3 regions of the Pseudomonas sp. H1_F01 genome follow, and region 2 is predicted to be linked to each of the others. Evidence: predicted binding sites of a transcription regulator. Region 2 holds the regulator's gene; each other region holds the start of a gene.

Region 1 (6,861 bases), 3.1 Mb from region 2:
GGTCAATACCCAGGAGTTGCATGTGCGGGCGTTGCAACAGGGCATCAGTATCGCGCCAGGGCTGATTTTCAGTAATACCGAGCAGTTCAACCACTGCATTCGGTTGAACTGCGGCATACCCTGGAACCGGGAGGCGGAGCGGGCCTTGATGACGCTGGGGCTGTTGGCCACTCAATTGTGCCAGGAGACGGTCAACGGATTTCTTTAGATATCAGCGACTTGGCTCGATGTGCTTGTCAGCGCCTCATTATCAGGCGAGCATGGGGGTCTCTGCCGTCAATGCTGTTGTATTTATGAAAGCCATTGTTCCTGCTGCCTGGGTTTTGATCGGTCTGTTGAGCGTCTTCCACATGGGAGGCGTCGTCGCGGCAGCGCCAGCGCAGGAAAAACCGGCTGCCAGTGCCACGAAGGATGCGCCGAAAAAAAACACAGCGGCCAAGAAGCCTTCCGCCAAGAAAGTGGCACCCGCGAAGAAAAAACGCGCCCCCATCGCCTCCAAGAGCAAATCCGCCCACGAGGTCGCCAAGACCCCATTGCCGCCGGCCAAGCTGGATTTGAGCTTGCCCCATGAGATGGTCGATAAACTGCAACCACCGGGTAAGGTGGTACAGTCCAGGCGTGAGCCGCTCTTGCCGTCGATGTTCGGTGAGAAACCCGGTCCCTTTCAGCTCAATGGCCGTTTGTTGAGCAATGAAATGCAGCTGCCACTGCGCAGCCCGGAGCGCCACGAGGTGGAAGGCGCGGCGCTGGACTTCGAATTCAAGCAATAAACCTTCGGCAGGCCTGCGGTTCGTCGCTGACCATTCGGTCATCTCGCCGTGGGCAAAAAAACACGCAGACGGTAATTTAAAACGAGTGTTTTAGCCGTTACTCTGTGTTCTGTTACTAACCATTACTGTCGTGAGGATGTTGTCGTCATGAAATGCCGTGAAGGCTGTGGCGCCTGTTGCATCGCCCCTTCCATCAGCTCACCTATCCCTGGCATGCCCCAAGGCAAACCGGCGGGAGAACGTTGCGCGCAATTGTCGGTCGATAACCTGTGCCGGATCTTCGGCCAGCCGGAGCGTCCGGCAGTGTGCTCGGCGTTCGAAGCCGACATCGAGGTTTGCGGCAGCAGCAGTGAAGAGGCCATCCGACTGATCGGTTGGTGGGAGCAAATCACGGCAGCGTAATGAGTCAATGAACGGATCCTAACTGAACGAACTTGGACAATAAGGAAAAGAACTATGGGTTCGCTGCATCGTATGGCTGTGTTGTGTGGGTTGACCGTGTTGCTGGCAGCGGCCACCGCTCAGGCAGAGGACTGGCAGGTTGCCAAGGAGAAGGACGGTATCAAGGTTTCCCTCAGTGAGGTGACGGGCTCCAAATACAAGGCCTACCGTGGCGTGACGGTGATGAAAACCACCATGGCCAAGCTGCGGGCCCTGCAGGAAGACGTTCCCGGTGCCTGCGCTTGGATTCATGAATGCAAGAGCCAGAAACTGCTCAAGCACGAAGGCAATCAGAGCTGGACCTACACCCAGTTCAACACGCCATGGCCGGTGACGTCCCGGGACTCGGTGCTTGAAGTTACCACCGAAGAGGGCGCTGATGGCAGCCTGACCCGCAAGCTCAAGGGCGTGCCGAAATACCTGCCTGAAGAGCAAGGTTTCGTGCGGGTGACCCAGGTCGACGGCTTCTGGAAGTTCACGCCAAAGGGCGCTGACCAGATCGAAGTGACCTACCAGGTCCATACCGAACCAGGGGGTGACGTGCCGTCCTGGCTGGCGAACAAGTTCGTGGTGGATGCGCCGTTCAACACCTTGAAAGCCCTGAAGGAACGCGCCGAAAACTGATCGGCCACGGCTGCACTGCAAGAGACCGCCCCGGAGGCGGTCTTTTCATGTGTGCCGTCCAGACGCCCGGCGGAACGATTGTCCGGCCCTCAATGTCGAGATAGAGGTAAGCCAGGCCCTGAATTGATCAAGGAGACACCGATGCAAAAGTGGGAAATCACTTTCGTGGATGATCATGGCGAAGCCATCGCCGAGCAGTTCGACTACGAGCAGGAGCCTACGATGGAGCAGGCTGCACAACTGATTCGCGAAAAATTGCTGCCCGTGCCCGCCCAACTGGACCTCAACGACCTGGAAGGTCGCACCGAAGATCCCACCGTCAAGAACCTCAAGTCCCAGCACAGCATTGAAATCATCAGCATTACACCGATTTCATGAAACGGTGCCTGGTCTCGCTTGGCAGCGGCTGCCACTTGCGGCTACTCTGCAATTGAGATCAGCGAAAGGATCGCGAAGGTCCGGTCTTGTCAGCTACATGCTTGTGTCCCGACGGCCATTTGATGCCGTACCGCTTGCAGCCTGAGGGCTTCACGCACGGGAAGACGGAAAGTCTATCCATTGGTTTCAGGAGGACGTTTCATGAGCACAGCCTATCAAGAAGACATCAGCACCAGCGTGTTGCGCCGCATGAAAGAAGGCGGTTTCGATTTTTCCCGATTCCATCCCATTGAGTTCTACGCCATTTTCCCGGACGAGGAGCGGGCGCGCAGGGCGGCAGGTCATTTTCGGGGAGAATCGTTGAACGCGCAGATCAGTGCACGGGACGATGGGGTTTGGTCGTTGGAACTGAGCCGGGTGATGTACGCCACCTACGATGACATTGGCGACTTCGAGCAAGACTTTGAGGCAGTCGTCGAACCCTTGGGTGGTGTGATCGAGGGCTGGGGTGTCAAGCAAGAGATCCGGCGCCTGCAGGCCTGACAGTTACTCACCGCAACCACAGCAACGGCTGACCTTTAGTGTCGGCCGTTTTCATGTGCGCGTAGCAATGAATGAGCATCTGAAGCACCGCCATCGCGAGCAAGCTCGCTCCCACAGGGGGCAGACAATCCATTGTGGGAGCGAGCTTGCTCGCGATGGCGGCCGCACAATCAACATCATTACCCGCTGACACACCGCAATCACTTCCCCAGGTTTTGTACCTAACTGTATCCAGATCAAGCCGCGTCGTTTTTCCGTGACTATGCTCAGCAGAGCGACGCCCCTGCGTCGCAATGAAGCGGGGGACAGCGGGGTGGGGGCATTTGTTGCACTAGAAAAGTGCGCGGCCTGTCAGAGGAGAATCCAACCCGTTGATCATAAAGCGTTTATGCCGATGGCACGGGGCTTGCGAAGCCTTGCTGCCAGGGTGACAAGGAGTACGGCATGATCCGCAGCGGTTTTGATGAAATGTACGATGCCAACGGCCAGGTCCGCCCGCATTACCAGGCGTTTGCCCGCTGGCTGGCTGAAACGCCTGATGAGCTGCTGGCGCAACGCAGGCGCGAAGCCGACCTGTTGTTTCATCGTGCTGGCATTACGTTCACGCTCTACGGCGACGAGCAGGGGACAGAGCGCCTGATCCCTTTCGACACGATCCCGCGCAGCATCCCGGCCAGTGAATGGCGGGTGGTCGAACGTGGCTGCATCCAGCGGGTCAAGGCGCTGAACATGTTCCTGGCCGATCTCTACCACGAACAACGGATCATCCGGGCCGGGATCATTCCCGCCGAACAGGTGCTGGCCAACGAGCAGTACCAACTGGCGATGCAAGGGCTGGATCTGCACCGTGACATCTACGCGCACATTTGCGGTGTCGACCTGGTGCGCGACGGTGACGGCACGTACTACGTGCTCGAAGACAATCTTCGTACGCCCAGCGGCGTCAGCTACATGCTCGAAGACCGCAAGATGATGATGCGCCTGTTCCCCGAACTGTTCGCCGCCCAGCGCATCGCCCCCATCGACCATTATCCGAACCTGCTGCTCGATACCCTGAAAAGCTCCAGCCCGCTGGACGATCCCAGTGTCGTGGTGCTCACGCCAGGGCGTTTCAACAGCGCGTTCTTCGAGCACGCGTTCCTGGCCCGGGAGATGGGCGTGGAATTGGTGGAAGGCGCCGACCTGTTCGTGCGCGATGACAAAGTGTTCATGCGCACCACCGACGGCCCGAAAGCGGTGGATGTGATCTACCGTCGCCTCGACGATGCGTTCCTCGATCCACTGGCCTTCAATCCGGACTCGATGCTCGGGGTGCCGGGCCTGTTGTCGTCCTACCGTTCCGGCAACGTGGTGCTGGCCAATGCCATCGGCACGGGCGTGGCGGACGACAAGTCGGTGTACCCGTTCGTCACCGACATGATCCGTTTTTACCTGGACGAAGAGCCGATCCTGAAGAACGTTCCTACATGGCAATGTCGTAATCCTGCCGAGCTGTCCCACGTGTTGGCGAATCTTCCCGACCTGGTGGTCAAGGAAACCCAGGGTTCCGGCGGTTATGGAATGCTGGTGGGGCCGGCCGCGACGACGGCGCAGATCGATGCCTTCCGCGAACGGATCAAGGCCAAGCCGCACGCCTACATCGCTCAGCCGACGCTGTCGCTCTCGACCTGCCCGACCTTTGTCGAAAACGGTATCGCCCCGCGCCACATCGACTTGCGGCCGTTTGTGCTCGCTGGCCGTGAGACCCGCGTGGTGCCTGGCGGGCTGACACGGGTGGCGCTGCGCGAAGGTTCCCTGGTGGTGAATTCATCCCAGGGCGGTGGGACCAAGGACACTTGGGTAGTCGAGGATTGAGGAGCTGCCATGCTGAGTAGAACCGCCTCGGACCTGTACTGGATGTCGCGCTACCTGGAGCGCGCGGAGAACCTCGCACGGATGCTCGACGTCAGCTATTCGTTGTCACTGATGCCCCAGGACGGTCGTGGCGACGGCCTGCACGAGCTGGCCATGCCATTGCTGATCACCGGCACGCTGGATGATTACCGGGAGCGACACGGCGAGCTGCACGCCGAGCGCCTGCTGCATTTCTTTGCCCTGGAAGCGGCCAACCCGGCCAGTATCTACAGTTGCCTCGGCGCCGCGCGAGCCAGTGCCCACGCGGTACGTGGGCGAATCACCGCCGACATGTGGGAAAACATCAACGCCACCTGGCTGGAAATTCGCGGTATCGCCGAGCAGGGCTTGAATCGCTACGGCATGAGCCGTTTCTGTGAGTGGATCAAGGAGCGATCCCACCTGTTTCGTGGTGCAACCTACGGCACCATCATGCGCAACGACGCGTTCCGCTTCATTCGCCTGGGGACCTTTATCGAAAGGGCCGACAACACCCTGCGCTTGCTCGACGCCCGCTACGAAATGGCCGGCGACCAGGCCGACACGGTCAGCGATGGCACGGCCCACGCGTATTACCAATGGAGCGCCTTGTTGCGGGCCTTGTCGTCCTTCGAGGCCTACACCGAGATCTACCGTGACGCCCCGGGCGCTCGCCATGTGGCTGAGTTGCTGCTGTTGCGCGCCGATGTGCCGCGTTCGCTGCGCGCCTGTACCGAAGAAATCAACCAGATCCTCGCGAGCCTGCCGGGCACCAACGGTCGGCAGGCACAACGGCTGGCGGCGGAAATGGACGCACGCCTGCGCTACACCGGCATCAATGAAATCCTCGACGGGGGCCTGCATGCCTGGCTCACCGAATTCATCCCACTGGTCCGTGAACTGGGCAATGCCATTCACAGTTCCTACCTGGAGGTCATATGAGACTCTCGATCAGCCATGAAACGGCCTACCACTATGAAGATCAGGTGCGCGCCAGCATCCAGTACCTGCGCCTGACGCCCCACGACAGCGAACGCCAGCATGTGTTGAGCTGGCAACTGGATTTGCCCCGGCCGGTGCGGGCGCAGCTGGATCCGTTCGGTAACATCCTTCACGTACTGACCCTGGACGAACCCCACGAAACGGTCATCATCGGTGCCCGCGGACAGGTGGACATCGATCCGTTGCGCGAAGCCGAGCACGAGAGCCAATCGGCGCTGCCGTTCCTGCGCTTCACCCGGCTGACCGAGGCGGACGAGGCCCTTCGCACCTTCGCCGCGCAGCAATGCCAGCAGCGTCGCGATCGCACGGCGCTGATCGACCTGATGCACGGGCTGAACCAGCACATGATCTACACCCCTGGCACCACTGAGGTCGAGACCAGTGCGGCGCAAGCTTTTGCCGGTCGTAGCGGGGTGTGCCAGGATCACACCCACGCCTTCCTGGCCTGCGCCCGTAGCCTGGGGGTGCCGGCGCGGTATGTCTCGGGGTATCTGTTCAGCGAAGAGAGCGAACACCTGGCAAGCCATGCCTGGGCGGAGGCCTGGCTTGACGACGCCTGGTACAGCTTCGATGTGACCAACCAACTGGCTCGTCCGGAGCGCCACCTGAAGCTGGCTGTGGGCCTGGATTACCTGGACGCCTGCCCGGTGCGTGGCATGCGCCGCGGCGGTGGTTGCGAGCAGATGCATGCCAAGCTGGTCGTGCCTGCTGCACCGGTGATCACGGTGCAACAACAATAACCTTCCGACGAGGGCGCTTCTGTGGCGAGGGGATTTATCCCCGCTGGCTGCAAAGCAGCCCCAAAACAGACAACTCAATCCGTCTGGCACACTGAGGAGTCTGGGTTCAGGGCCGCTTCGCGCCCCAGTGGGGATAAATCCCCTCGCCACAAAAAAAGCGATCTCACGGGGCCAATGGCTGCTTGCGTCCCGCCATATGCTTCAAATAACCCACCAGCAAATCCAGCTCCGAATCCGGCAGCACCGCTGCCGAGAACCCGGGCATCTTGCCCTGGGGCCAGCGACGCAGTGCTTGCGGGTCGCGAATGTAGCGCTTGAGGAAATCCCCGGAGAAGTATTCGGTCGGGTTGAAAGGGATGTTCAGGTCCGGGCCGAACTGCGCATCACCCGCGCCATTGAGCCGATGGCACGCCAGGCAATTTTTCTGGAACAGCTCGAAACCTTTATTGACCGGGTCGTCCTTGGCCAGGTTGGGCGCCGGCAGCAGGGCC
Region 2 (6,861 bases):
ATCGATGGACACCGCCACCAGCGGCTGCGCCAGCTCGGTGTGGATCAGGGCGCGCTCGGCCAGTTCCGGCAGCAGGCCGGCGGGCAAATTGTCGATGCAATAGTAGCCGCTGTCCTCAAGCACGTTGAGGGCCGTGCTTTTACCGGAGCCGGAGCGGCCACTGACAATGATCATGCGCATTTTTAATGACCGTTCTGCTCGTCCAGGACAACCTGGTACAAAGCTTCGTTACTCGGTGCGCTGCGCAGTTTTTCGCGCACTTCCTTGCGGTCCAGCATGCTGGCAATCTGGCGCAGCAGCTCAAGGTGCGCATCGGTCGCCGCTTCCGGTACCAGCAATACAAACAGCAGGTCGACCGGGGCGCCGTCGATGGCGTCGAAATCTATAGCGGTTTCAAGGTGCAACAGCGCGCTGATCGGCGCGGCACAACCCTTGAGACGGCAGTGGGGAATGGCGATGCCGTTGCCAAAACCGGTGGAACCGAGTTTTTCACGGGCAACCAATGCCTCGAAGACGTCCTGCATTTCCAGATCCGGTACCTCGCGGTGGATCAGGTTGGCAATGTGTTCGAGGGCTTTCTTCTTACTGCCGCCCGGCGCGTTCACCTGGGAACGGCCGGGGGTCAGGATGGTTTCTAGTCGGATCATGGATTGGGGGGGTTAACGACCGGTTGCGCCCTGGAGGAGGCTCTGGGTCTTTTCCTTATGCTTTTTGAGTTGGCGATCCAGCTTGTCGGTCAGCAGGTCAATCGCGGCATACATGTCTGTGTGCTCTGCGTTGGCAACCACTTCTCCGCCGGGGATATGCAGCGTGGCTTCGATTTTCTGCAGCAGCTTCTCGACGTTCATCGTGACTTGCACGTTGGTGATCTTGTCGAAATGCCTTTCCAATCGGTCGAGTTTTTCGCCGATGTAGGTGCGCAGGGGTTCGGTCACTTCCAGTTGGTGTCCACTGATGTTGACTTGCATACAGCTTCTCCTTCGTTGCCAGTGCATAAAGCGGCAGGCAGAAATGCCTGCCACTGGAACGCTGTGGCGTGGCCTGTTACATCAACCGCTTGCGTTCGCTCGAAGGCGCGATCCCTAGGGATTCGCGGTATTTGGCGACGGTACGGCGGGCCACCTGAATGCCTTGTGCCTCCAGTAAACCAGCGATCTTGCTGTCACTCAACGGCTTTTTCTGATTTTCCGCAGCTACCAGTTTTTTGATGATCGCGCGGATGGCCGTGGACGAGCATTCGCCGCCTTCGGAGGTGCTGACGTGGCTGGAGAAAAAGTATTTCAATTCATAGATACCCCGAGGGGTATGCATGAATTTCTGGGTGGTTACCCGGGAAATCGTCGACTCGTGCATGCCCACTGCCTCGGCAATGTCATGCAGGACCAACGGTTTCATCGCTTCATCGCCGTACTCCAGGAAGCCGCGCTGATGCTCGACGATCTGGGTGGCAACTTTCATCAGGGTTTCGTTGCGGCTTTGCAGGCTCTTGATGAACCAGCGCGCTTCCTGCAACTGGTTGCGCATGAAGGTGTTGTCGGCGCTGGTGTCGGCACGCTTCACAAAGCCGGCGTACTGGGCGTTGACCCGCAGCTTGGGCACCGACTCCTGGTTGAGCTCCACCAGCCAGCGATCATTGTGCTTGCGCACGATCACGTCGGGGACCACGTATTCGGGCTCGGTGGATTCGATCTGCGAGCCGGGGCGCGGGTTGAGGCTCTGCACCAGTTCGATGACCTGGCGCAGCTCATCTTCCTTGAGCTTCATGCGACGCATCAGTTGGCTGTAGTCGCGGCCGCCCAACAGGTCGATGTAATCGGTGACCAGTCGCTTGGCTTCGGCCAGCCATGGTGTCTTGGCGGACAACTGGCGCAGTTGCAGCAACAGGCACTCGCCCAGGTTGCGGGCACCGATGCCGGCCGGTTCGAACTGCTGGATGCGATGCAGGACGGCTTCGATCTCGTCCAGCTCGATGTCGAGCTCGGGGTCGAAGGCTTCCAGGATTTCTTCGAGGGTCTCGTCCAGGTAGCCCTGGTTGTTGATGCAGTCGATCAGGGTCACGGCGATCAGGCGATCGGTGTCGGACATTGGCGCCAGGTTCAACTGCCACAGCAGGTGGCTTTGCAGGCTTTCGCCAGCAGAGGTACGGGTGGTGAAGTCCCACTCGTCGTCATCGCTGCTCGGCAGGCTGCTGGCGCTGGTCTGGTAGACGTCTTCCCAGGCCGTGTCCACGGGTAGTTCGTTGGGGATGCGTTCGTTCCATTCGCCATCCTCGAGGTTGTCCACCGTCGGGGCGGTTTCCTGGTAGGCCGGTTCCGGGATTTCGGTGTTGGTCTTCTGCTCGACGTTGTCGGCCAGCGGATCGGTGTTGTCGAAGTCGTCGCCTTCTTCCTGGCGTTCGAGCATCGGATTGGACTCCAGGGCCTCCTGGATTTCCTGTTGCAGGTCCAGGGTCGACAATTGGAGCAGGCGGATGGCCTGTTGCAGCTGCGGTGTCATCGTCAGCTGCTGGCCCATTCTCAAGACTAGCGATGGTTTCATGGCAGGGGCTTAACACCTTATTAGCCGGCGCACATGCGCCATCCACTACAGGGCGCCGAGGCGCCAAACTTAAGCAAATTATATGCCTGAAACTGAAGTGTTTGCCTAGAGCGTCGCCATAATAAAATTAAACGACGCTCGGACAATTCGCCAGACACTTGTGCTTACAGGCGGAACTCATGGCCCAGATACACTTCCTTGACCAGGTCATTGGCCAGGATGGCTGCGGAGTCGCCTTCGGCGATCAGCTGGCCGTCGTTGACAATGTAGGCGGTTTCACAGATATCCAGCGTCTCGCGCACGTTGTGGTCGGTGATCAGCACGCCGATCCCCTTGGCCTTGAGGTGATGGATGATCTGCTTGATGTCGCCTACCGAGATCGGGTCCACGCCGGCGAACGGTTCGTCGAGCAGGATGAACTTCGGTGCGGTGGCCAGGGCGCGGGCGATTTCCACGCGACGCCGCTCGCCACCGGACAGGCTCATGCCCAGGTTGTCGCGAATGTGGCTGATGTGGAATTCCTGCAGCAGGCTTTCCAGTTCCTGGCGACGACCGGCCTTGTCGAGTTCCTTGCGGGTCTCGAGGATCGCCATGATGTTGTCGGCAACCGACAGTTTGCGGAAGATCGACGCTTCTTGCGGCAAATAGCCGATACCTGCCTTCGCCCGGCCGTGCATTGGCTGGTGGCTGACGTCCACGTCGTCGATCAGTACGCGACCCTGATCGGCCTGGACCAGGCCGACGATCATGTAGAAGCAGGTGGTCTTGCCCGCGCCGTTGGGGCCGAGCAGGCCGACGATCTGGCCGCTGTCGATGGACAGGCTGACATCACGCACGACTTGACGGCTCTTGTAGCTCTTGGCCAGGTGCTGAGCTTTCAGAGTTGCCATTACTGGGCCTTCTGCTCGTCGGTTTTCTTTTTCGGTTGGATCACCATGTCGATCCGCGGACGCGACTCGGTCACCTTGCTGCCGGTGGCGCGACCGGCGCTGGCCAGCTTCTTGACTGTGTCGTAGACGATTTTTTCGCCTTGGGTGACGTTGTTGTCCTTGTCGACGACCTTGGCGCGGTCGATCAGGACCACGCGATCCTGGGCGGCGTGGTACTGGATGGTTACCCCGTAGCCCTGCACTGGCTTGGTATCGCCTGCGGTTTGCAGTTGCTCGAAATAGGCCAGGTTGCCCACCGAAGTCACCACGTCGATGTCGCCGGACGGGGTGCGGGTGATGGTCACGGTATTGCCGGTGACCTTCATCGAGCCCTGGGTGATGATCACGTCGCCTTTATAGGTGGCGACGCCATTCTTGTCGTCGAGCTGGGCATCGTCGGCCTGGATGCGAATAGGCTGGTTGCGGTCGTCGGGAAGAGCCCAGGCGCTCGCGCTTCCCAGTGCTGCGCCCAGACTGAGCAAAATAGGGAGGGTTTTAGCGAGCTTCATACTGTCCTCTTACGTTCGATAGCAGGTGTATCCTGCTTTCCTTCAAATACGCTTTCATTCCCGTGCCGGTCGATACACCCCCGGCGCCGTCGATTCTAACGGGTTGCTCGGTCTGCGCATATTCTTGCTGTGGGAACACGGTCATGCGCGTGCTGGTGATGATGGTCGTACGGTTTTTTTCGTCGGTTCGGGCGACGCGCACCGAGTCGATCAGTTCCACTTCGGTACCGCCGGAATTGACTTCGGCGTGCTCGCTCTGCACATGCCACGGAAACTCGGTGCCGCGGAACATGTTCAGGTCGGGCTTCGTAACCAACGTAATGTCAGTGGCTTTTACGTGGTCGACCTTGTCGGACGTCATCTCGTATTGCACCTTGCCGTCGGGCAGGTACTGCAGGGTATGCGTGTTGGTCGCGTACCAGTCGATCTTTTCCTCGACCTGGGCCGCAGGCTGGTCGAGAAACCGTTCGGGGCTGATGTTCCAGTAGCCCACCGCAGCAAAAATCGCCGCGATACAGCCGAACACCACGATGGTGCGAATCTTCTTGCTCAGCATAAATGGCTCACAGGTACGCGGCGTTGGCCGCTTCGAGGCGGCCCTGGGCGCGCAGGATCAGTTCACAGAATTCGCGGGCCGCACCTTCGCCGCCTCGCGCCGTGGTGACGCCGTGGGCGTGCTCGCGGACGAAACTGGCCGCGTTGGCGACCGCCATGCCCAGGCCGACCCGGCGAATCACCGGCAGGTCTGGCAGGTCGTCACCGAGGTAGGCCACCTGTTCATAGTTTAGGTTGAGTTGACCCAGAAGCTCGTCCAGCACCACCAGCTTGTCTTCGCGCCCCTGGTAAAGGTGCGGGATGCCGAGGTTCTTCGCGCGCCGCTCGACCACCGGGGTCTTGCGGCCGCTGATGATAGCGGTCTGCACGCCGGCGGCCATCAACATCTTGATGCCTTGGCCGTCGAGGGTGTTGAACGTCTTGAACTCGCTGCCGTCTTCGAGGAAGTACAGGCGGCCGTCGGTCAGCACGCCGTCCACGTCGAAAACCGCCAGCTTGATGGCTTGGCCGCGTTGCAACAGGTCTGTGTTCATTTACATGACTCCCGCACGCAGAAGATCGTGCATGTTCAGGGCGCCCACCGGACGGTCTTCGTCGTCGACGACCACCAGGGCGCTGATCTTGTGGTCTTCCATGATTTTCAGGGCCTCGGCGGCGAGCATCTCGGCGCGGGCGGTCTTGCCGTGGGGCGTCATGACTTGCTCGATGGTCGCACTGTGGATGTCGATGGTGCGGTCCAGGGTGCGGCGCAGATCGCCGTCGGTGAAGATTCCCGCGAGCTTGCCGTCGACCTCCAGGACCACCGTCATGCCCAGCCCCTTGCGGGTCATTTCCATGAGCGCGTCCTTGAGCAGCGTGCCGCGCAGCACTTGTGGCAACTCCTGGCCAGCGTGCATCACGTTTTCGACTTTCAGCAGCAGGCGACGGCCGAGGGCGCCACCGGGATGGGAAAAGGCGAAATCTTCCGCGGTGAAGCCCCGGGCTTCCAGCAGCGCCACGGCCAGGGCGTCGCCCATGACCAGGGCCGCGGTGGTGGAGGAGGTCGGTGCCAGGTTCAGCGGGCAGGCTTCGTGTTCGACATGAACATTGAGGTTCACTTCGGCGGCCTTGGCCAGCGGCGAGTCCGGGTTGCCGGTCATGCTGATCAACTGGATGCCCAGGCGCTTGATCAGCGGCAGCAGCGTGATGATCTCATTGGTGGAGCCGGAGTTGGACAGGGCCAGGATGACGTCGTCCCGGGTGATCATGCCCATGTCCCCGTGGCTGGCTTCGGCCGGATGGACAAAAAAGGCCGTGGTGCCGGTGCTGGCGAGGGTGGCGGCGATCTTGTTGCCGATGTGCCCGGACTTGCCCATGCCGACCACGACCACGCGGCCTTTGCTGGCCAGAATCATCTCGCAGGCGCGTACGAAATCAGCGTCGATTTGGGGCAGCAAGCCTTGCACGGCTTCGAGCTCGAGGCGGATGGTACGTTGTGCCGATTGAATCAGGTCGCTGGATTGGCTCATGTCAGAAATCGTATAGCCCGATGAAAAGGCGGCGATTATAGCGGCAATGAACAATTCCCTCACGTAAGTTCGTCATGCTTTGTTCGAGGGGCCGCAAGGTTCGACATAAAATGTGGCTTTTTACCTTAAACCAGGCTTAACAGGCGGGGCGTTGGCCTTGGGCGCTTGGCTGTTGCAGTGATATAGTTCGCCGCCGGTTCGTGTGCCCGGCGGTACCGGCGCTTGTCGGCTGCCCTGGGCATTCGAATGTGAGGCTGCATCGCAAGGAGTTTAGATGAGTGCCGACAACGCCTACGCGGTCGAGCTGAAGGGACTGTCCTTCAAGCGAGGGACGCGCAGCATTTTCAATGACATCGATATTCGCATTCCGCGCGGCAAGGTCACCGGCATCATGGGGCCTTCCGGGTGTGGCAAGACCACGCTGCTGCGGCTGATCGGGGCACAATTGCGCCCCAGCGCCGGCGAAGTCTGGGTCAATGGTCAGAACCTTCCCGAGTTGTCTCGCAGCGACCTGTTCGATGCGCGCAAGCACATGGGTGTGCTGTTCCAGAGTGGCGCGCTGTTTACCGATCTCGATGTATTCGAGAACGTGGCGTTCCCGCTGCGGGTCCATACCGAGCTGCCGGAAGAGATGATTCGCGACATCGTCCTGCTCAAGTTGCAGGCCGTTGGGCTGCGGGGCGCCCTCGACCTGATGCCCGACGAGCTGTCCGGCGGCATGAAGCGTCGGGTCGCGTTGGCGCGGGCTATTGCCCTCGATCCGAAGATCCTCATGTACGACGAGCCCTTCGTCGGCCAGGACCCGATCGCCATGGGCGTGCT
Region 3 (6,861 bases), 640 kb from region 2:
CTGGCCGTCGAGCAACAGGCGATAGCGGTGGCCTTTTTTCAGGCCGGGTTCGCTGGTGACGCTGACGATCAGTTCGCCTGCGGTGCTGCGTATCGTCGCGTCCGGCTCAGGTATCAACAGCCGGAGCATTTCGTAATGAAACAGGGGCTCGGGCCGGGCTTCGGGCATGGGCGCCGAGGTTGTGCCCGGGGGCGGCGTCGGCATCCGGTTGCCGGGTGGCAGTTGGACTTTCTTCGCATTGCCGGGGCGCGGCTGATCGGTGAAGACGCGATTACCCTGGGCATCGATGTAGGTGTAGACCTGCGCCACCCCAGGCAGCGCCGCCAGCGCCAGGCTAAGCGCGAGCAGCCAGCGGATCATGGCTGGTGCACCCGCTGCACGGTGAACGTGACGGTCTTGCTTTGTTGCACGAGGGTGTCCCCGTCGATGACTTGAACCGCCAGGCTGTGCTCGCCCCGATCGATGTTCACCAATTGCAGGCGTGGCACGTTGGACGGCTGGCCGTAGGGTTGGCCGTCCAGCAATAGCTGGAACAGATGCGGGCTCTGCAGGCGCGGTTGCGCTCGGACGCCAACGGTGAAGGTGCCATTGTTGGCGCGCAGGGCCTCGTCGGTGGGGATGTCCGTCAGTACCAATGTTTCGTAGGCATTGCGCGGCTCGTCGCTGTTGGCGGGGGCTGGCGGTGTGTTCGGGCTGGCTGGGGATTGGCGTTCGATACTGTTGAGCGGCGGCAACTCCACCGTCTGGGCTGGTACGCCTTGGGGCGGCTGGTTGCTGTAGGCGGTGTTGCCGTCGGCGTCGGTGTACTTGTAGATCTGCGCGGCGGCGGGCAGTGCCAACAACAGGATGATTGGAAAACCACGACCCATGGAAAATCGACCGAAAACTAAAAGTGATGGGTTGCAGCATAGGTCAGGGAGGGTGATTGACCCAAGTTGTTGCACATAACCCCTGTGGGAGCGAGCTTGCTCGCGATAGCGGTATGTCAGTCACTGAGATGTTGGCTGAGCCGGCCCCTTCGCGAGCAAGCCCGCTCCCACAGGGGATCAGCTGTGAACACAAATCTTGTGCCCGATGCAGAACCACTGTGGGAGCGAGCCTGCTCGCGAAAGCGGTGTGTCAGACGCTGAGATGTTGAATGTAAAGGCCTCATCGCGAGCAGGCTCGCTCCCACAAGGGGAGGTGGGGTGCCTCAGGATTTTGTGGAGATACACAGCTCTCCGGTCGCTCGGATCAGGGCGAGGCGGTGCACCGGGTGCTGCTTGTTGTGGTGGGTGGCCCGGGCCAGCCATTGCGGGCACTGCGGGTCGGTGCGGTAGGGGGCGAAATCGGCCAGTTGTTGCAGCAGGCGTTTTTGCAGTCGATCGAGTTGCGGGCGGATCTGTCCCACCAGGTCCGGGCGTGGGAGGTCCGGGGCCTTGCCTTCCAGGGCCCAGTCGGACAGGTTGATGTACTGCACCATTTTGTTGGCTTCTATCTGGGCGGCGAAAAACGCTTCCACGGTTTCGCCACTCAGCTTGTAGGCCGGTGCCTGGGCAACGGCGGCAGCAATGACTTCACGCTCGCGCTGACGGTCTTCTACCGGTTTATGGCTGTCCCATTTGCTCAACGCCACTTGATCGCCAAGGGCCAGGCGTTCGCCAATGGCGTTAAGCAACGGGGTAAGGGCCTCAGGGGCGGGAGCCGAGGCGGCTTCGGCGGTGGAGGCCAGCAGTGCGGCAGACAGGGCAAGGCAGAGCTTGAAGCGCAAAGTCATGGGCAATCTCGTCTTCTATGGGGGAGCGACGAGGCATCATGCACGTAACCTGCGCCCATAAAAAAGGCCTCCCGAAGGAGGCCTCTCTTTATTCACGCCGTGCGTGGCGGCGTTTACTGGATCAGCAGCTGTAGTACAGCTCGTATTCCAGTGGGTGTACAAAGGTGCGAACCTTGATTTCTTCTTCGCTTTTCAGTGCGATGTAAGCGTCGATGAAGTCATCGCTGAATACGCCGCCCTTGGTCAGGAAGGCACGGCCCTTGTCCAGCTCTTCCAGGGCTTCTTTCAGGCTGCCACACACCTGTGGGATTTCCTTGGCCTCTTCAGGCGGCAGGTCATACAGGTTTTTGTCAGCGGCATCGCCAGGGTGGATCTTGTTCTGGATACCGTCCAGACCGGCCATCATCAGTGCAGCGAAGGCCAGGTACGGGTTGGCAGCCGGATCCGGGAAGCGTGCTTCGATACGGCGGGCTTTAGGGCTGTTCACGTAAGGAATACGGATCGAGGCGGAACGGTTGCGAGCCGAGTAGGCCAGCATGACCGGGGCTTCGAAGCCTGGTACCAGACGCTTGTAGGAGTTGGTCGACGGGTTGGTGAAGCCGTTCAGGGCCTTACCGTGCTTGATGATACCGCCGATGAAGTACAGGGCGGTGTCCGACAGGCCGGCATAGCCTTCGCCTGCGAAGGTGTTCTTGCCGTCTTTGGAGATCGACATGTGAACGTGCATGCCCGAACCGTTGTCGCCGTACAGTGGCTTCGGCATGAAGGTCGCGGTGCGACCGTAGGCGTCGGCAACGTTGTGTACGCAGTACTTCAGGGTCTGGACTTCGTCAGCCTTCTTGACCAGCGTGTTGAACTTCACGCCGATTTCGTTCTGGCCGGCAGTTGCCACTTCGTGGTGGTGAACTTCGACGGTCTGGCCCATCTCTTCCAGTGCGTTGCACATGGAGGTACGGATCTCGTGGTCGTGGTCGAACGGTGGAACCGGGAAGTAGCCGCCCTTGATGCCTGGACGGTGGCCTTTGTTGCCGCCTTCCACGTCCTGGTCGGACATCCACGAACCTTGTTCGGAGAAGATCTTGAACATGGAGCCGGAGATATCGGACTTGAATTTGACCGAGTCGAAGATGAAGAACTCAGGCTCAGGACCGAAGAAAGCGGTATCACCGATACCGGTGGACTTCAGGTATTCCTCGGCGCGGTGGGCGATGGCGCGTGGGTCGCGGTCATAGCCTTGCATGGTCGAAGGTTCGATGATGTCGCAGACCAGGATCAGGGTCGGCTCTTCGGTGAACGGGTCCAGGACGGCAGTTTCGTCGTCCGGCATCAGGATCATGTCGGAGGCTTCGATGCCTTTCCAGCCGGAGATGGAGGAACCGTCGAACATTTTCCCGATTTCAAAGAATTCGTCGTCCAGCGCATCACGGGCCGGCATGGTCACGTGATGTTGAGTACCTTTGGTGTCAGTGAAGCGCAGATCAATCCACTTGACGTCATGATCTTTGATGAGTTGAACCGACTTCGACATATGTCCTCCGGGTGGCTTCGGGCGGGTAGTGGAGTGCCCTTAGATATGGGTGATGCCGGCGCGAATACTCTGCCATGGCAACCTGCCTCACAAGGGAGCAAATTGCATGCCAGTGCCCCAGCATGGGTTTTTTGCACCAAATCCACGCTTTTAAAGGCGTAAATCAAAGATTGTCAGACAATAACGCACTGCAATGTGGCGTCGTCAATCGATAATGACCTGTTTTGGTGCATGTAAAACCATCTGCACATAAACTGGTTAAACCTTGAGCAATTTCCGCTATAATCCGCGCCCCCCTTTTTCGGCTGGCCGTTCGCGCGCTGTTTTCATGAAACTAATCGTAAAAGTCTTCCCCGAGATCACCATCAAGAGCCGCCCGGTACGGATGCGTTTCATCCGCCAGTTGGCCAAGAACATCCGTGCCGTGCTCCGAGACCTGGACCCGGCCGTGGTGGTGAATGGCGTGTGGGACAACCTCGAGCTGGAAACCCGTGTCAGCGAACCCAAGGTCCTGAAGGAAATGACCGAGCGCCTGAGCTGCATGCCGGGCATCGCGCATTTCCTGCAAGTCGATGAATACCCGCTGGGGGATTTCGATGACATCCTCGCCAAGTGCATGCTCCATTATGGTGATGCCCTGGCCGGCAAGATTTTTTCGGTGCGCTGCAAGCGTGCCGGCAAGCACCCGTTCAGTTCGATGGATGTGGAGAAGTATGTCGGCAGCCAGTTGCGTCGACAGTGCGGCGCGGCCGGTATTTCGCTGAAAGACCCGCAGATCGAAGTGCGCATCGAAATTCGCGACCAGCGGCTGTTCGTGATCCACAGCCAGCACAACAGCATCGGCGGTTATCCGCTGGGTTCGCTGGAGCAGACCCTGGTGCTGATGTCCGGCGGTTTCGACTCCACGGTGGCCGCTTACCAGATCATGCGTCGCGGCTTGATGAGCCATTTCTGCTTCTTCAACCTCGGCGGGCGTGCCCATGAACTGGGCGTGATGGAAGTGGCGCACTTCATCTGGAAGAAGTACGGCAGCTCCCAACGCGTGTTATTTGTGAGTGTGCCGTTCGAAGAAGTCCTGGGCGAGATTCTCGGCAAAGTCGATAACAGTCATATGGGCGTCATTTTGAAGCGTATGATGTTGCGCGCCGCTTCACGAATTGCCGACCGCCTGCAAATCGATGCGCTGGTGACCGGCGAGGCGATCTCCCAGGTGTCGAGCCAGACGCTGCCGAACCTGTCGGTGATCGACTGCGTGACCGAGAAACTGGTCTTGCGGCCGCTGATTGCCAGCCACAAGCAGGACATCATCGACCAGGCCAATGAAATCGGCACCGCCGAGTTTGCCCGGCACATGCCGGAATACTGCGGCGTCATCTCGGTCAATCCGAAGACGGCGGCCAAGCGCGGGCGGGTGGAACACGAAGAGAAAGAATTCGACATGGCGGTGCTCGAGCGTGCGCTCGAAAACGCCAGGCTGGTGCCAATCGATCGAGTCATCGATGAGTTGGGCCAGGACATTCAGATTGAAGAAGTCGGCGAAGCGCTGGCCGGTCAGATCATCATCGACATCCGTCACCCGGACGACGCTGAAGACGACCCGCTGAGTATCGCCGGCATCGAGGTAAAAACGATGCCGTTCTATGCCGTGAACGCGCGTTTCAAGGAACTGGACCCTACTCGCCAGTACCTGCTGTATTGCGACAAAGGCGTGATGAGTCGCCTGCATGCCCACCATTTGCTCAGTGAGGGGCATGCCAATGTGCGCGTTTATCGACCGAGCTAAGTGCCCGGGGCTGTTTGCCTGTGGCCTGCGTCACCGGCCCCCCGACGCCGCCGACAGGCTGTAACGGCCTTGTCGGACTCAACGTAAATCGCTGCCACGACCTGTCAGCACACCGAATCCTCTGATCGAGATACACAAGTGATCGAAAATCTACGCAACATCGCCATCATTGCTCACGTTGACCATGGTAAGACCACCCTGGTAGACAAACTCTTGCGTCAATCCGGCACTCTGGAGCGCAACGAGCTCAACGACGAGCGCGTGATGGACTCCAACGACCAGGAAAAAGAGCGTGGTATTACCATCCTGGCGAAAAACACCGCCATCAACTGGAATGGCTACCACATCAACATCGTGGACACCCCGGGCCACGCCGACTTCGGTGGTGAAGTAGAGCGCGTGATGTCGATGGTTGACTCCGTGCTGCTGCTGGTTGATGCCCAGGACGGCCCTATGCCGCAAACCCGCTTCGTGACCAAGAAGGCTTTCGAAGCCGGCCTGCGTCCGATCGTGGTCATCAACAAGGTTGACCGTCCAGGCGCGCGTCCGGACTGGGTTCTGGACCAGATCTTCGACCTGTTCGACAACCTGGGTGCCACCGAAGAACAGCTGGACTTCAAAGTCGTCTACGCCTCGGCCCTGAACGGCATTGCCGGTCTGGACCACACCGCCATGGCTGAAGACATGACCCCGCTGTACCAGTCGATCGTCGACGACGTACCAGCGCCGAAAGTCGACCGTGACGGCCCGTTCCAGATGCAGATCTCGGCACTGGACTACAACAGCTTCCTGGGTGTTATCGGTGTTGGCCGTATCGCCCGTGGTCGCATCAAGCCGAACACCCCGGTGGTTGCCATCGACGCCGACGGCAAGAAGCGCAACGGTCGTATCCTCAAGCTGATGGGTCACCACGGCCTGCACCGCATCGACGTTGAAGAAGCAGCTGCCGGCGACATCGTCTGCATCAGCGGCTTCGAGCAACTGTTCATCTCCGACACCCTGTGCGACCCACTGAACGTCGAAGCGATGAAGCCGTTGACCGTCGACGAGCCAACCGTTTCCATGACCTTCCAGGTCAACGACTCGCCATTCTGCGGTAAAGAAGGCAAGTTCGTGACCAGCCGTAACATCAAGGAGCGCCTGGACAAAGAGCTGCTCTACAACGTTGCCCTGCGCGTTGAAGAAGGCGACTCGGCCGACAAGTTCAAGGTCTCCGGCCGTGGTGAGCTGCACCTCTCGGTGCTGATCGAAACCATGCGTCGCGAAGGCTTCGAAATGGGTGTGGGCCGTCCTGAAGTGATCATCCGCATGGTTGATGGCGTCAAGCACGAACCGTACGAAAACGTGACCATCGACCTGCCGGAAGAATCCCAGGGCGCGATCATGGAGCAAATGGGCCTGCGTAAGGGCGACCTGACCAACATGGTTCCGGATGGCAAGGGCCGTGTGCGCCTTGAGTACAACATCCCGGCTCGTGGCCTGATCGGTTTCCGTAACGAGTTCCTGACCCTGACCTCCGGTGGCGGCATCCTGACTTCGATCTTCGATCGTTACGACGTGATGAAGTCCGGCGACATGTCCGGCCGTCAGAACGGTGTCCTGGTATCGGTTGCGACCGGCAAGGCACTGACCTACTCGCTGGAAACCCTGCAAGCGCGCGGCAAGCTGTTCGTCGAGCACGGCCAGGATATCTACGAAGGTCAAATCGTTGGCTTGAACAGCCGCGACAACGACCTGGGCGTGAACCCAACCAAAGGCAAGAAGCTCGACAACATGCGTGCTTCGGGCAAGGAC

Evidence for each region. The regulator sigma-54, encoded in region 2, starts transcription at its own class of promoters, with help from an activator protein. The targets are predictions, from matches to a motif close to ANTGGCATNNANNTTGCTNT.
Region 1: AB4O09_RS09965 (circularly permuted type 2 ATP-grasp protein) is a predicted target of sigma-54. The motif match lies at 3,150-3,169, and genes of this name have one in related genera.
Region 3: glnA (type I glutamate--ammonia ligase) is a predicted target of sigma-54. The motif match lies at 3,379-3,398, and genes of this name have one in related genera.

The regions. Positions count from the first base shown of each region.
Region 1 is NZ_CP162823.1:2,146,796-2,153,656, forward strand. Features, by position in the region: gene AB4O09_RS09935 (aminotransferase-like domain-containing protein) at 1-208, shown strand, start outside; gene AB4O09_RS09940 (hypothetical protein) at 294-770, shown strand; gene AB4O09_RS09945 (YkgJ family cysteine cluster protein) at 918-1,172, shown strand; gene AB4O09_RS09950 (START domain-containing protein) at 1,227-1,835, shown strand; gene AB4O09_RS09955 (hypothetical protein) at 1,977-2,213, shown strand; gene AB4O09_RS09960 (ribonuclease E inhibitor RraB) at 2,415-2,756, shown strand; gene AB4O09_RS09965 (circularly permuted type 2 ATP-grasp protein) at 3,201-4,610, shown strand; gene AB4O09_RS09970 (alpha-E domain-containing protein) at 4,620-5,570, shown strand; gene AB4O09_RS09975 (transglutaminase family protein) at 5,567-6,370, shown strand; gene AB4O09_RS09980 (c-type cytochrome) at 6,534-6,861, opposite strand, start outside.
Region 2 is NZ_CP162823.1:5,747,825-5,754,685, reverse strand. Features, by position in the region: gene rapZ (RNase adapter RapZ) at 1-180, opposite strand, end outside; gene ptsN (PTS IIA-like nitrogen regulatory protein PtsN) at 183-647, opposite strand; gene hpf (ribosome hibernation-promoting factor, HPF/YfiA family) at 660-968, opposite strand; gene AB4O09_RS26120 (RNA polymerase factor sigma-54) at 1,045-2,538, opposite strand; gene lptB (LPS export ABC transporter ATP-binding protein) at 2,703-3,428, opposite strand; gene lptA (lipopolysaccharide transport periplasmic protein LptA) at 3,428-3,976, opposite strand; gene lptC (LPS export ABC transporter periplasmic protein LptC) at 3,963-4,532, opposite strand; gene AB4O09_RS26100 (KdsC family phosphatase) at 4,540-5,064, opposite strand; gene AB4O09_RS26095 (KpsF/GutQ family sugar-phosphate isomerase) at 5,065-6,039, opposite strand; gene AB4O09_RS26090 (ATP-binding cassette domain-containing protein) at 6,314-6,861, shown strand, end outside.
Region 3 is NZ_CP162823.1:6,389,664-6,396,524, reverse strand. Features, by position in the region: gene AB4O09_RS28735 (DUF4124 domain-containing protein) at 1-360, opposite strand, end outside; gene AB4O09_RS28730 (DUF4124 domain-containing protein) at 357-869, opposite strand; gene AB4O09_RS28725 (chorismate mutase) at 1,193-1,756, opposite strand; gene glnA (type I glutamate--ammonia ligase) at 1,878-3,284, opposite strand; gene thiI (tRNA uracil 4-sulfurtransferase ThiI) at 3,613-5,067, shown strand; gene typA (translational GTPase TypA) at 5,206-6,861, shown strand, end outside.